One region of the Rhodococcus sp. 1R11 genome, then DNA from elsewhere that is predicted to be linked to it. Evidence: riboswitches for the same ligand, from Rfam matches in the RefSeq annotation. Region 1 holds a riboswitch; the other holds the start of a gene.

Region 1 (7,348 bases):
AGCAGCTGCTCGAGCCTCGAGATGTCTCCGTAGCTCTCCGCGCGCGCCATCGGGGGTATGAGGTGGTCGACGAGAGTGGCGTGGGCTCGCCGTTTGGCCTGTGTGCCCTCCCCCGGATCGTTGACCAGGAAGGGATAGATCAGCGGCAAGTCGCCCAGTGCAGCGTCGGTGCCGCAGGAGGCGGACATGCCGAGGGTCTTGCCGGGGAGCCATTCCAGGTTTCCGTGCTTGCCGAGATGAACCATCGCGTCGGCCCCGAAACCGCCGTCCTCGCGGGCTGCGGAGATCCACCGGTAGGCGGCCAGATAATGATGGCTCGGCGGCAGATCCGGGTCGTGGTAGATCGCGACGGGCTTCTCACCGAATCCGCGCGGCGGTTGAACCATGATGACCACATTGCCGAATTGCATTGCTGCGATGACGATCTCACCGTCGGGATCGGCAGAACGATCGACGTAGAGATCACCCGGTGCCGGTCCCCAATGTTCGATCACACCCTCGCGAAGGTCGTCGGGAAGCTGCTCGAACCAGGTTCGATAACGGGCCGCCGAAATGCGAATAGGATTGCCCTCGAGCTGGGCGTCGGTGAGCCAGTTGGGGTCCTGACCGCCACGGGCGATCAAAGCGTGGATCAGTGCGTCACCGTCTCGGGCCGCCAGACCGGGCACCGAATCCGGGCCCTCGAGCGGTCCGAGGTCGTAGCCGGCCTCACGCATGTCCGACATCAACGCGATCGCGCTGGCGGGAGTGTCGAGGCCGACGGCATTGCCGATGCGGGCATGTTTGGTGGGATACGCCGAGAACATCAAGGCGATTCGGCGGTCGGCGGCCGGGATGTGTCGGAGCCGCGCATGGCGGACGGCGATGCCGGCGACGCGTGCTGCTCGCTCGTGGTCCGGAACGTACGTGGTGAGGCCGTCGTCGTCGATCTCCTTGAACGAGAACGGAACCGTGATGAGTCGGCCGTCGAATTCCGGGACAGCGACCTGCGTGGCCACGTCGAGGGGCGAGAGTCCGTCGTCGTTCTCGGACCACGTCGCGCGGGAACTCGTCAGGCACAGACCCTGCAGGATGGGAACGTCGAGGGCGGCGAGTTCGGCGACATCCCAGGCTTCGTCGTCGCCGCCGGCCGAAGCGCCGGCGGGTTTGGTACCGCCTGCAGCCAGCACGGTCACGATCAAGGCATCCGCCGACTTCAGCGTCTCCAGCAAGTCGGCTTCCGCCGTGCGCAGTGACGCACAGTAGATCGGCAGTGCGTTCGCCCCGGCGTTCTCGACTGCGGCGGCGAGGGCATCGATGTAGGTGGTATTTCCCGCGAGATGCTGAGCGCGGTAGTACAGAATCGCCACCGTCGGGCCCTCGGAGTGCTGGGCGGAGTTCCGCTCGAGGTGGCCCCACGTCGGCAGGTGTCGAGGTGCATCGAAACCGTGACCGGTGAGCAGCACTGTGTCGGACAGAAAGTTGTACAGCTGCCGAAGGTTGCCCGAGCCGCCCTCGGCCAGATAGTTGTGTGCTTGGGCGGCGACGTTGGCGGGCACCGTGGAGATCTCCATCAGATCCGCATCCGGGGCCTGCTCGCCGCCCAGCACGACCACGGGCAAACCGGTGGCCAGGACGGCGTCGATTCCCGACTCCCACGAGCGGCGCGATCCGAGAATGCGCACGATGATCAGCTCGGCCGATTCGGCCATCGACGGGATGTCCTCGGCCAGCAGGCGGGACGGATTGCCCCACGTGAAATCGGCCCCACTGGCGCGGGCACTGAGCAGATCGGTGTCCGATGTGGACAGCAACAGAAACACGGGTAACGCCCTCCTCGGGGTTTCGCGCCCCTGGATCGGTGAATCGTCCGAGCTCGTCGGTGAGAGGGTCCGACTCCCGCCCCATCCCGAAGGCACGATCCTCGAGAACAGGTCCCGAGAACCATTCCCGACGAGCTGTTCTCGACGAACTACAGGGCGGTCACGGTGGCGCGACCGTACCGGGGTTTCACCGGTTTCCTCCCGGCCGGAGCCGTGAACATCGAATGCTACCGGTGCCGGGACGAGATCGGGCCACCCGTCGCACTTGTAGCCTGGTGAACATGAGTTCGCCCAGTAGGTCCGTGCCCGACGGCTGCCCCGGAGCTCTGTCGACGCACCGCGCGGCGGACGGTCCGTTGGCCAGAATCCGGCTCCCGGGCGGCCTCGTGCTGCCGGAGCAGATGCAGGTCCTGGCCGAGGTCGCGGCCGAGCTCGGTGACGGCTCGCTCGAACTCACGTCGAGGGGCAACATCCAGGTTCGTGCGGTCTCGGACCCGGACGAGCTCGCGAACAGGTTGGCCGCGGCCGGGTTGCTGCCGTCTCCGACGCACGAGCGCGTGCGCAACATCCTCGCCTCGCCGCTGTCGGGCCGGGTCGGCGGACTCACCGACGTCCGCAGTCTCGTCGGTGAGCTCGACGCTGCCGTGTGCGCTCGCCCCGAGCTCGCCGAACTACCCGGCCGGACATTGTTCGCCCTGGACGACGGCCGCGGGGATCTGTGCGGACTCGAACCCGACTTCGGGGTGTACGCCCAGGCCGACGGGTCGTTCGCAGTGCTGTTGGCAGGGCGCGACAGCGGTGTACGCGTCGACCGCCAGCACGTGGTCTCGACTCTGCTCGACTGCGCGGATGCCTTCGTCCGGTTGCGCCACAAGGAATGGCGACTGGCGGAACTGGACGGCGGTGCCGAGCGCATCGTCGACGTGCTCGGCTTGCAGGCCGGACCGGTACTGGCCATGCCCGCGCCGGTCGAGGTGCCGCCGATCGGCTGGCTGGATCAGGACGACGGCCACGTTGCGCTCGGCGCAGGGCTGGCCAACGGCGTCCTCGGCGCGCGGTTGGCCGAATTCCTCGCGGCCGTCGACCGTCCGCTGATCGTGACGCCATGGCGATCGCTGGTCGTGGGTGATCTGGACGAGGAACCGGCCGAACAGGTCGTTCGAGTTCTCGCACCCATGGGCCTGATCTTCGACGCCGCATCACCGTGGATCCGAGTCAGTGCGTGCACCGGATCGCCCGGCTGCGAGAAGTCCCTCGCCGACGTCCGAGCCGACCTCGCGGCCGCGGTCGACGCACGGATGACGCCGCGGGACGAGCGACAGCATTGGTCCGGGTGCGAGCGTCGATGTGGCCGTCCGAAAGGCGAGGTGACCGACGTGATCGCGACAGGAATCGGCTACCAGGTGTCCTGAGCACCCTGAGACCGGCTTCCGACTGAGGGGTCCCTCTCCCCTATCGTGACACGCATGCACGACTACATCCGCGACGGCGCGGAGATCTACCGCCAGTCTTTCGCAACCATCCGCGCCGAAGCGGATCTGTCTCGGTTCACCCCGGATGTCGCCCAGGTCGTCGTGCGCATGATCCATGCTGTCGGTGAGATCGACCTGACCGAGACGATCGGCTTCACGCCCGACGTGGTGGAGTCCGCCCGAACTGCTCTGCGCGCAGGGGCACCCGTGTTGTGCGACGCCAACATGGTCGCCGCCGGTATCACTCGTCGCCGTCTTCCGGCCGACAACGAGGTGCTGTGCACCCTGTCCGATCCTCGGGTACCGGACTTGGCTCGGAGTATGGGCACCACGAGAACCGCTGCCGCGCTGGAGTTGTGGGGTGACAAGCTGGGCGGTGCCGTCGTCGCGATCGGAAATGCGCCGACCGCCCTGTTCCACCTCATGGAAATGCTCGCGGCCGGAGCTCCGAAGCCGGCAGCCATCGTCGGCGGCCCGGTCGGATTCATCGGCGCGGCGGAGTCCAAGGAAGATCTGATCGCCGCCGACCTCGGCGTGGAATATCTGGTCGTTCGAGGCAGACGCGGCGGCAGCCCCATCACCGTCGCTGCGGTCAATGCCATTGCGAGCGAAAAAGAATGAGCTCCAGCGGAAAGTTGTGGGGTGTGGGCGTCGGCCCGGGCGACCCGGAGTTGTTGACCGTCAAGGCCGCTCGCGTGATCGGCGAGGCCGACGTCGTCGCCTTCCACAGTGCTCGGCACGGACGCAGCATCTCGCGCGCCCTCGCGGCCGGTTACATGCGCGACGGGCAGCTCGAGGAACACCTGGTATACCCGGTGACCACGGAGGCGACGGCTCATCCCGGTGGATACCAGGGGGCCATCGACGAGTTCTACGAGTCCGCTGCGGCGCGACTCGCCGCTCATCTCGACGCCGGACGATCGGTCGTGCTTCTGGCCGAGGGCGATCCGCTGTTCTACAGCTCGTACATGCACATGCACAAACGCCTGGCGCACCGGTTCGAGGTCGAGGTGGTTCCCGGCGTGACCTCGGTCAGTGCTGCGTCGGCCGCACTGGCGACTCCACTGGTGGAGCGCGACGAGGTTTTCACCGTCCTGCCCGGCACCTTGCCCGTGAACGAACTCACTCGCCGACTCCGCGGCACCGACGCCGCGGTCATCATGAAACTCGGTCGAACCTATCCGACCGTGCTCGACGCACTGGAACGATCCGGCAGGCTGGACGAAGCGCGGTACGTCGAGCGGGCCAGCACGGCCGAGCAACGCGTCCTCGATGCCGCCGACGCGGACAACGTGCCGTACTTCTCGATGATCGTCGTGCCGAGTCCGTCGAATCGAACCGAAGTTCCCACCAGCACGGGCGAAGTGGTCGTGGTCGGTCTCGGTCCGGGCGACGACGTGTGGACGACGGACGAAGTGCGAGCCGAACTCGCGGCAGCGACCGATCTGGTCGGGTACATCACCTACATCGATCGAGTTCCTCAGCGACCCGGCCAGATTCGGCATGCGAGCGACAACAAGGTCGAATCCGAGCGCGCGGCATTCGCCCTCGACCTCGCCAAACAGGGTCGCCGCGTCGCCGTGGTGTCCTCGGGTGATCCGGGTGTGTTCGCGATGGCGACAGCGGTCATCGAGGTTGCAGCCGAACAGCAGTGGAGTTCGGTACCGGTACGGGTGGTGCCGGGAATGACGGCAGCCAATGCTGTGGCCAGCCGCGTCGGCGCGCCGCTCGGGCACGATTACGCCGTCATCTCCCTCTCCGATCGCCTCAAGCCCTGGGACGTGGTGGCCCGACGGCTCTCGGCAGTGGCCGAAGCCGACATGGCGATCGCGATCTACAACCCGGCTTCGAAGACTCGCACCTGGCAGGTCGCGGCCATGAAAGATGTTCTGCTCGAACATCGTTCACCGGAGACGCCGGTGGTGATCGGGCGCGCGGTAGGCAGTGCGCAGGAATCGGTGCGCACCGTGACCCTCGGCGAACTCGATCCCGAGTCGATCGACATGCGGTGCCTGCTCATCATCGGCTCCTCGATGACGACGGTGGTGGAGACCGGAAGCGGTCCGAGAGTGTTCACGTCGCGGCGCTACCCGTCAGGGAGTGACGCGTAGGCGTTCGATCAACCACCGAGCGGCGGCATCGACCTCGTCGACCGTCGATGCCGAGGTGTCGACGGTCGGTCGCGAGACCATCAGCACGGGAATCGATGCCGATCGCGCCGCGTCCAGCTTGGCGCGGGTCATGTTTCCGCCGCTGTTCTTGGTGACCAGCACGTCTATCCGGTTGTCGGCCAGTATCGCCGACTCGTGCGCGAGGTCGAACGGTCCGCGGCCGAGTTCGACGGTGGCGCGAGGGGGAACGGCACCGGTCGGTGGATCTATCGAACGAATCAGGAACCACGCATCGGCGACTCCGGCGAAATGGTGCACGCCTTGCCTGCCGATGGTGAGGAACACCCGACTACCCGGTTCTATCGATGCGGCCGCCTCGGGTAGGGATGCCACGGTGGTCCACTGGTCGTCCGTCGACGCGATCCACGGCGGCCGGGTCAGCACGAGATGAGCGACACCGGTTGACCGAGCGGCGTAGTCGGCATGCGCGGTGATGGTGGCGGCAAACGGATGCGTCGCGTCGACCAGTGCGTCGACGGCGTTGTCTCGAATCCACTGTGCCAATGCGTCGGCACCGCCGAAACCGCCGATCCTGGTATGGCCCGACACCGGTGCCGGCTCGGCGACGCGCCCGGCCAGCGAGGTGATCAACTCGATCCCGGGCACGCCGGCCACGGCGACGGCGAGTTGCCTGGATTCGGACGTGCCGCCCAGGAGTAGGACCTTCACTGCTCGTCCGCATCCGCCCCGTCGGGCGCACCCGATGGTTTCGTCACGCACCACTGGGTGACCGGCAGTTGTGGTCGCCAGGTGGTGAAGGACCCCAACGGCTCACCCCGGTAGATCTGGAACCGGCGCAGCCTGCCGCCGTATCGTGCCGCTGCCGAGAGCAGCAGTGAATCCGATTCTGCGGTCACCGAATTGGCGACCAATCGGCCACCGGGACGCACGGCCGCCCAGCACCGCTCGATCATGCCCGGCTCGGTCGCCCCGCCGCCGACGAACACCGCGTCCGGAACGCCTGCACTGCCGGGGACCTCGTCGAAAGCTCCGGGCGCGGTGCCGAGCACTGCCAACCCGGGCACCCCGAGCCGTTGTGCGTTGGTCGTGATCTGGTGTCGACGGTCCGCGGACGACTCGAATGTCACTGCGCGACAGGATGGATCGGTGCGCATCCATTCGATGGCGATCGTCCCCGAGCCCCCGCCGACGTCCCACAGGACCTCGCCGGGTCCGGGCGCCAACGCACACAGCGTCAGTGCGCGCACTTCCTGCTTGGTCATCTGACCGTCGCCGGTGTACTGCGAATCGGGCAGGCCCGGAACGCGAGTGAGTCTGGTGGCACCGCGATCTCGAACGCATTCGAGCGCGACGACGTTCAGCGGGTCGGCATCGGCGAACGTCGAGTCCGTTGCCGTCCCCCGGGCGACGCGTTCGGCCGGGCCGCCGAGTTGTTCGAGCACACTCACCGTACTGGCACCGAAACCGTTGTCACGCAACAGGGCACACACGTCACCCGGTGTCGAGCTGCCTCGGCTCAGCACGAGAAGTCGACGACCGTGGCCGAGTTCCGGGAGGACGGTCTCGACCGGGCTGTTCACCAACGACACCGTCGTGGTGTGCGCGAGCGACCAGCCCAGACGGGCGCAGGCGAGCGAAACCGACGACGGTGCGGGATACACCCTCAATCGTTCGGCGCCGAATTCGCGAGCCAGGCTCACACCGATACCGTGAAACATCGGGTCGCCACTGGCCAGCACACACACGGTCCGGCCGTCACAGGAGTCGATCATCGGCCGCAGGCTCGGCAGCAACGGACTGGGCCACGCACGAGCGTCGGCGCACCTGTCCCCCACGCCGGCAAGCTGCCTCGCCGACCCGAAGACGACATCGGCCTGCTCGACCACGACACGTGCGACAGCAGACAGTCCGTCCCAACCGTCTGCGCCGATTCCCACCACGG
Region 2 (7,348 bases), on a different contig from region 1:
CGAGCGCCTTGGCAATCTGTCCGACGAGCGAGCCGACGGCTCCGGCGGCACCGGAGACGAACACGACGTCCCCCTTCTGGAACGACGCCACCGCGGTCAGACCCGCATACGCTGTGGTGCCGGTCATTCCGAGTGCGCTCAGGTATGCCGATGCTTTCGCTGCGCCGAGGTCGACTTTGCTGGCTCCCTGGGCCGGGACGATGGCGAGATCGCGCCATCCCTTGCCGTGCACAACAGCGTCGCCGACTGCGAAACCGTCGGCCTTGGATTCGACGACCTCGCCGACGGCACCGCCGTCGAGCGGCGCATCGAGCTGGAACGGCGGGACGTACGACTTCACGTCGTTCATCCGGCCACGCATGTACGGATCGACCGACATCACGATATTGCGGACGAGGATCTGCCCGTCCTGCAGTTCGGGAAGGTCGACGACCTCCGCGCGAAAGTTGTCTTCGGTCGGCCAGCCTTGTGGGCGGGACGCGAGGTGAATTTCGTGTGCCTTCATGGTGATGATTCCTACTCGTCTTCGGTGACTGTGACGGTGACGTCGATGTTGCCGCGGGTGGCGTTGGAGTACGGGCAGACCTGATGGGCCTTGTCGGCCAGGGCCTGCGCGTTTTCGCGGCTCAGGTTGGGCAGAGTCACCTCGAGGGTGACCGCGAGCTGGAAGCCGCCTTGGTCGTTGGGGCCGATGTCGACGCGAGCGCCGACGGCCGAATCGGTGACGTCGGCCTTGTCCTGACGCGCCACCATCTGCAGTGCGGAGTGGAAGCATGCGGCGTAGCCGGCTGCGAAGAGCTGCTCGGGATTGGTGCCGTTTCCGCTGCCGCCCATGGCCTCCGGGATGGCGAGATCGAGGTCGAGACGTCCGTCGGAGGTACGGGCGTGGCCGTTACGGCCTTCGCCGGTGGCGAGTGCCTCTGCGGTGTAGATGGTCTTCATGATTCTCCTTCTGTCGTGCTCGAATCGGTGTGATGCAAAGCGCTCGTCAACGCGTCGAGCGATTCTTTGAGTTTGACGAGATCGCCGAAATCCATGCCGGTCTTCTCGGCGAGTTTGCGTGGCAGGTCGAGTGCCTCTGCGCGCATGGCACTTCCGGTCTCCGTGAGGTGGATCTCGACGCGACGCTCGTCAGTGCTCAGGCGTCGACGCTCGACGAAGCCGAGCCCTTCGAGTCGCTTGAGCATCGGCGAGAGCGTGCCGGTGTCGAGATCGAGCTCGGCGCAGATGTCCTTGACGCCGCGACCGTCCTTCTCCCACAACACCAGTAACACGAGGTACTGCGGGTATGTGACGCCCAACTTTTCGAGCATCGGGCGATACACCGCGGTAGTAGCCCGCGAAGCGGAGTACAGCGCGAAGCACACCTGACGATCGAGTGCGAGTTCGTTGGTCACGAGAAGAACGGTAGCGCACGTTTAAGTTGTGCGCAACCTATCTGCCCGATGTGAGTGGAACTTCGTAGCCTGCTAGAAGTCGGGAGTGGAGCCTGCGGAACGACCGGTCAGGCTCCGTCACTCACATGGGGGTCAGCTCTGCAGGGCGTTCTTCAGGCCGTCGAGCACGATGGTCGCCGCCGTGGGGCCTGCGTTCAGGTACCACGGGTCGTCGTCGACGCGCACGATGTGGTTCTGCGTTGCCGCGCTCATCCCGGTCCACAGCGGATTGGTGGTGTACGACGCGGCACTCGAATCGGCTCTTGCATCCTGGCTGGAGACGAACACCCAATCGGCGTTCGCCAACTGGATCTCTTCCTCGCTGAAGTCCTGCGACGTCTTGTCGAACTGCTGGCTCTGCGGTCGCGCCAGCCCGGCGTCCCAGGCGATGAATCCCGCGAACGACGCGACGCCGAACACGCGAGCCCGGTCTGCGGTGAAGCGGACGAACGACACCGTCGGAGCGCCCTTGGATCCGCCGCCGTTGGAGACCGAATCACCCAGTGCGCGAGCGTCGGACGCGAACGTGTCCAGGAAATCCTGTGCCTGCTCGGTGCGGCCCAGTGCGTCCGCGAGAAGAAGGAAGTCCTGCTTCCAGTTCACGCCGGTGCCCTCGGTCAGCACGGTCGGCGCGATGGCCGACAGGGTCGGGTAGATGTCTTCCGAGCCGGTCTTGTTGGCCAGGATGAGGTCGGGTTCGGCGGCGGCGATGGCCTCGATGTCGACGCTCTGGCGGTTGCCCAGATCTGCCATCTGCGTCAGTTGGTCCGCGTACTGGGGGAACGAGAAGCTGATGTAGTCGGGCACCAGATCGGCACCGTCGCCGTAGGCCGCACCGGTGGGGATCACGCCCAGCGTCAACGCCGCGTCGAGCTGGCCGGTGGCGATCACCACGACCTTTTTCGGCTCAGCGGGGATGTCGGTTGATCCGCCGAAATGCCCGACGGTGCGCGGGAACTCGCCGTCGGCGGCACCCGAACCCATCCCGTCGGGTATGCCGGTGGGGCCCGGCGTGTCCGATGCGGCGTCGGTACTGCTGGAGGTGGCAGGGGTTACGGTGCTCGGCGTCTGCTCGCCGCTGTCGCCGCACGCGACGGTGGTCAGGGCTGCGACTGCGACGAGGGCGGTGGCGACGAGCAGACGTTTCACTTCGATCTCTTTCACCGAGCGGGCATGGATAGGTAACCCTAGCCTGGCGACCACGTGAGCGGAACTTCGTAGCAGGGGTCGAAGTTCCGCTCACATGGGGTCAGCGCAGCGCTGCCGCGGCCAGCACCATGTTTCTCAACGACTGTTCGACCTCGGCCGGGCCCCGTGTCTTGAGCCCACAGTCCGGGTTGACCCAGAGCCGTTCGAGGGGCACTGCCCTGACTGCCGCACGGAGCGAGTCGGTGATCTCGTCCACCGTCGGTACCCGCGGCGAATGAATGTCGTAGACACCGGGTCCCACGTCGAGAGCGAAACCGACCGCAGTGAGGTCATCGAGCACCTCCATGTGCGAGCGCGCAGCCTCGATGGATGTCACGTCGGCGTCGAGTGCGACGATGGCGTCGATGACCTCACCGAACTCGGAATAGCACAGGTGGGTATGGATCTGTGTCGCGTCGGAGACGCCGGACGTAGCGATCCGAAAGGATCGGACGGCCCAATCCAGATACGCTGCAGTGTCTTTCGAGCGCAGCGGTAGCAATTCGCGGAGCGCGGGCTCGTCCACCTGGACGATGCGGATCCCCGCCGACTCCAGGTCGATCGTCTCGTCTCGAATGGCCGAGGCGATCTGAGCTGCCGACTCGGCCGCCGGTATGTCGTCTCGGACGAACGACCACGCGAGAATCGTCACCGGACCGGTCAACATTCCCTTGACCGGTTTGTCGGTCAGCGACTGCGCGTACGTCGACCACTCCACCGTCATCGGTGCCGGGCGCGAGACGTCGCCGTACAGGATCGGTGGTCGCACGCATCGTGATCCGTACGACTGCACCCAGCCGTTGGCGGTCACGACGAAACCGTCGAGTTGCTCGGCGAAGTACTGCACCATGTCGTTTCGTTCGGGCTCGCCGTGGACGAGCACGTCCAGCCCCAGACGCTCCTGTAGCGCAACGACATCGGCGATCTCCTCGCGCATCTGTCGCACGTACTCCGCTTGGTCGACGGTTCCGCTGCGCAGCGCCGCCCGGGCGAGGCGGATCTTGCTCGTCTGCGGGAAGGAGCCGATGGTCGTCGTCGGCAGAACAGGGAGCGAGAGATGCTCGGCCTGTGCGACGCGACGGACGTCTCCTGGGCTGCGGTCACGGCCGGCCGCGCCGGTCACGCGCGCACGGATTGTCGGATCGTGCAGTCGTGCATCGTGGCTCCGCGAATCCAGAGCCGCGCGGGCCGACTCGAATCGGTCCGACCCGAATCGCTCGGTCTCCCCGGCTGTGTCGCCTTGTAGTGCGCGGGCGAGCACCGAGACCTCGGTGATCTTCTCGTTCCCGAACGCCAGCCACGACCGCAGTGTCGGCTCGAGCTGAGGTTCGGCGTCCAGTGAATACGGAACGTGCAGTAGCGAGCACGACGACGACACAGCCACTGCGCGTGCATGTCTGCCGACCTCGTGCAATGTTTCGAGCGCGGCGTCGAGATCGGTGCGCCAGATGTTGCGTCCGTCGACGACGCCGGCCACGACGAGCATCGACGAGGTAGCAGGAGTAGCCGCAAGTTGCTCGGCCGCACCGGGAACGGTCAGATCGAGTGCCAGGCCCTCGATCCCGGTGGACGCCACTGCGGGCAGCGCGTCGCCCAGGTCGCCGAAGTAGGACGCCAGCAGAATGGCCGGGCGGGTCTGCGAGGCTGCGAGTTGCTCGAAGCATCGGGTTGCCGCTGCGACAGTCTCGTGGTCGAGGTCGCGCACCAGCGCCGGTTCGTCGATCTGGACCCACTCGGCTCCGGCTGCGGTGAGGAGTTCGAGCAGACGGGCGTAGAGCGGAATCAGTTCGTCGACCCGTTCCAGCAGCGAATCGGAGGAGCCGACGGACTTGGACAGCAACAGGAAGGTGATCGGCCCGATGATCACCGGACGTGCCGGGATGCCCAGTGCGCGAGCCTCGTTCACCTCGCCGAGCACCTTGTTCGGGTGCAGGGAGAACGTGGTCTCGGGCGAGATCTCGGGCACGAGGTAGTGGTAATTGGTGTCGAACCATTTGGTCATTTCGAGCGGGGCGATGGTCTGGGTGCCGCGGGCCGCGGCGAAGTACCGATCGAGTTCGCCCTCGACCGCCTCGACCCGCGGCGGCAGAGCTCCCAGGAGTGCCGCAGTGTCGAGCATCTGGTCGTAGTACGAAAAGGTGTTCACCGGAACGGAATCGAGCCCGGCTGCGAGTGTGCGCCAATCGTTCTCACGAAGAATTTTCGCGACCTCTTCGAGGGCTGCGGCATCGAGCCTTCCGGCCCAATAGGATTCGACGGCTTTCTTCAGTTCTCGGTTGGGTCCGATGCGAGCCGAACCGAGCACGGTGGCAGTGAAATCGTGGTTCACAGTTGATCTCCAGGTGACTGCAAGTGGGTGGTGCACCGTCTTCACGGGCGCGCAGATCCCGGTGAGCCCTGACCACAGCCGTACCCGGGTTACGCGCCCATTCCACGAGGCGGTGAACCGCTGCACACGGCGTGCACAGCACAGAGGGCAGGTATTCGGACTTGCAGGCGTGCGGACGGAGAGCCCACTCCTACTGGCCGTCGCTTCCCGAAGAGGCTTCTTCAGTGCGTGATGACGGCGGTCGTTCCTGCATACCGCTGCGGGACAGTCCCGGATTCTCACCGGGTTCCCTCTCACGATGCGCCGTGACTGCACGCACCGCTCGACGCCGAGGTGAACTTCGGGGCTCCTCATGACCACCTGGCGAACCGACTGCAGGGACGAGCATAGATGCATCACGGGAGAGTCTGTTACGGTGCTCTCCATGCAGCGCACGTATTTCTGGTTTAGCAGGTCGGCCCCGGGTGGGTCAGCCAGCGACGCCATGCGCTGACCTCCACCCCACGAGCCGGATACAGACCGGCTCGAAGTGCGCGTGGAGCATGCGGAGCCGGCCTGGGAACAGGAAACCTCTCATGACGCTCTCCCTCGACACCCCGTCACTCGACGATCAGCGCACCATCAGCATCAGTCCGCTGGTGGCGCCGTCGGTCGTACGCCGCGAGCATGCGGTCGACGACGCGATCTCGGCGAGTGTTCGCACCGGACGCTCCGGTGTCGTCGACATCCTCGACGGCCGTGACGACCGACTGATCGTCGTGGTCGGCCCGTGTTCGGTGCACGACGCCGACGCCGCCCTCGACTACGCCCGACGCCTTGCCACGACGGCAGCCGAGCTGGGCGACCGACTGCACATCGTCATGCGCGTCTACTTCGAGAAACCGCGAACGACGCTCGGATGGAAGGGTCTGATCAACGATCCGCACCTCGACGGCAGCTTCGACATCAACGAGGGTCTACGAGTGGGACGCCAACTGCTGCTGGATATCTCGGCGCTGGGCTTGCCCGTCGGCTGCGAATTCCTCGACCCGATCACCCCGCAGTACATTGCGGATCTGGTCAGCTACGGTGCCATCGGAGCACGGACCGCGGCCAGCCAGGTGCACCGGCAGCTGTGCAGCGCCTTGTCGATGCCGGTCGGTATCAAGAACTCGACCGAAGGTGACATCCAGGTCGCCGTGGACGGAACCCGCGCCGCCGCGGCGAGCCACGTCTTCCCCGGAACCGATCTCGACGGCAAGGCGGCCTTGATCAGGACCGTCGGAAACCCCGATTGCCACGTCATCCTGCGCGGCGGCGTCGACGGACCGAACTACGACGCCGAGTCCGTGGCCGATACCGTTGCCCGCCTGCGTAAGTCGGGGCTGCCGGAGCGAGTGGTCATCGATGCCAGCCATGGAAACAGCCGCAAGGATCACAACAAGCAGGTGGACGTGGTCACCGACGTGGCCGCCAGGGTCGCGGCCGGCGAGCACGGCATCGTCGGGCTGATGCTCGAGAGCTTCCTCGTCGCGGGGCGTCAGGACCTCGAACTCGGCCACCGGGACGAGCTCGTGTACGGCCAGTCCATCACCGATGCGTGCCTCGATTGGGACACGACGGCAACGCAATTGGCCACTCTCGCGGCGGCCGTCGAGACGCGTCGGGCCTCGAACGCTGCGCGCTGACGCGTGGTGCGCTAGCGAACCCCGCGCGGTCGAAATTGCACGCTGATGCGTGGGCCGACCGCGCGGGTCGACTTGGGAATTGCATGCTCCCAGGTCCGTTGACAGGATCCGCCCATCACCACCAGGTCCCCGTGTCCGAGGGTGAATTTCAGAGAGGTCCCGCCGCCGCGGGGACGGAGCATGAGTTGCCTTGTGGCACCGAGGGATACGATCGCCACCATCGTGTCCTCGGTGGCGCTGCGGCCGATGTTGTCGCCGTGCCAGGCGACGCTGTCGGACCCGTCGCGGTAGTAACACAGTCCCGCGGTGGCGAACGACTCCCCGAGCTCGCTTCGGTAGTGGTCGTCCAGTGCATCGCGGGCCTCGTACAAGGCCGCATGCGGCCAGTGCTCGCGCTCGGCGTAGTACCGAACCAGGCGCGGCACATCGACCACGCGGTCGTACATCTGCCTGCGTTCGGCGCGCCAGTCGACGTGGGTGACCAGCGAATCGAAGAGATCGCTGTCGGACAACCAGCCCGGGCGCACATCGACCCAGGCACCGAGCGTCAGCTCGCGGCGGGTGACGGACTGCAGTGACCCGACGCCACCGTCGTCGTCACCGAACAGCGAACCTTGCATCGCGAGCGACATGACTCGACTGTATCGAACAGGTGTTCCCATTGCCAGCTCCCGGCGGTATCGTTCTCGCATGGGTTACCGATTTCAGGTTGTTGTGGACAGCGTCGA

The links. Region 1 has a riboswitch for cobalamin ahead of cobN (cobaltochelatase subunit CobN). Riboswitches for the same ligand answer to the same signal wherever they lie in the genome.
Region 2: linked by a shared signal. The riboswitch ahead of metE (5-methyltetrahydropteroyltriglutamate--homocysteine S-methyltransferase) and the one ahead of cobN (cobaltochelatase subunit CobN) in region 1 are both predicted to bind cobalamin.

The regions. Positions count from the first base shown of each region.
Region 1 covers NZ_SPNG01000007.1:270,182-277,529, reverse strand. The annotation lists gene cobN (cobaltochelatase subunit CobN) at 1-1,802, opposite strand, end outside; cobalamin riboswitch at 1,870-2,001, opposite strand; gene cobG (precorrin-3B synthase) at 2,084-3,214, shown strand; gene E4P29_RS15015 (precorrin-8X methylmutase) at 3,269-3,895, shown strand; gene E4P29_RS15010 (precorrin-2 C(20)-methyltransferase) at 3,892-5,385, shown strand; gene E4P29_RS15005 (cobalt-precorrin-6A reductase) at 5,368-6,114, opposite strand; gene cbiE (precorrin-6y C5,15-methyltransferase (decarboxylating) subunit CbiE) at 6,111-7,348, opposite strand, start outside.
Region 2 covers NZ_SPNG01000010.1:222,668-230,015, reverse strand. The annotation lists gene E4P29_RS18565 (NADP-dependent oxidoreductase) at 1-505, opposite strand, end outside; gene E4P29_RS18560 (organic hydroperoxide resistance protein) at 517-942, opposite strand; gene E4P29_RS18555 (MarR family winged helix-turn-helix transcriptional regulator) at 939-1,397, opposite strand; gene E4P29_RS18550 (iron-siderophore ABC transporter substrate-binding protein) at 1,530-2,585, opposite strand; gene metE (5-methyltetrahydropteroyltriglutamate--homocysteine S-methyltransferase) at 2,686-4,953, opposite strand; cobalamin riboswitch at 5,082-5,291, opposite strand; gene E4P29_RS18540 (3-deoxy-7-phosphoheptulonate synthase) at 5,529-6,620, shown strand; gene E4P29_RS18535 (alpha-ketoglutarate-dependent dioxygenase AlkB) at 6,632-7,252, opposite strand; gene E4P29_RS18530 (VOC family protein) at 7,311-7,348, shown strand, end outside.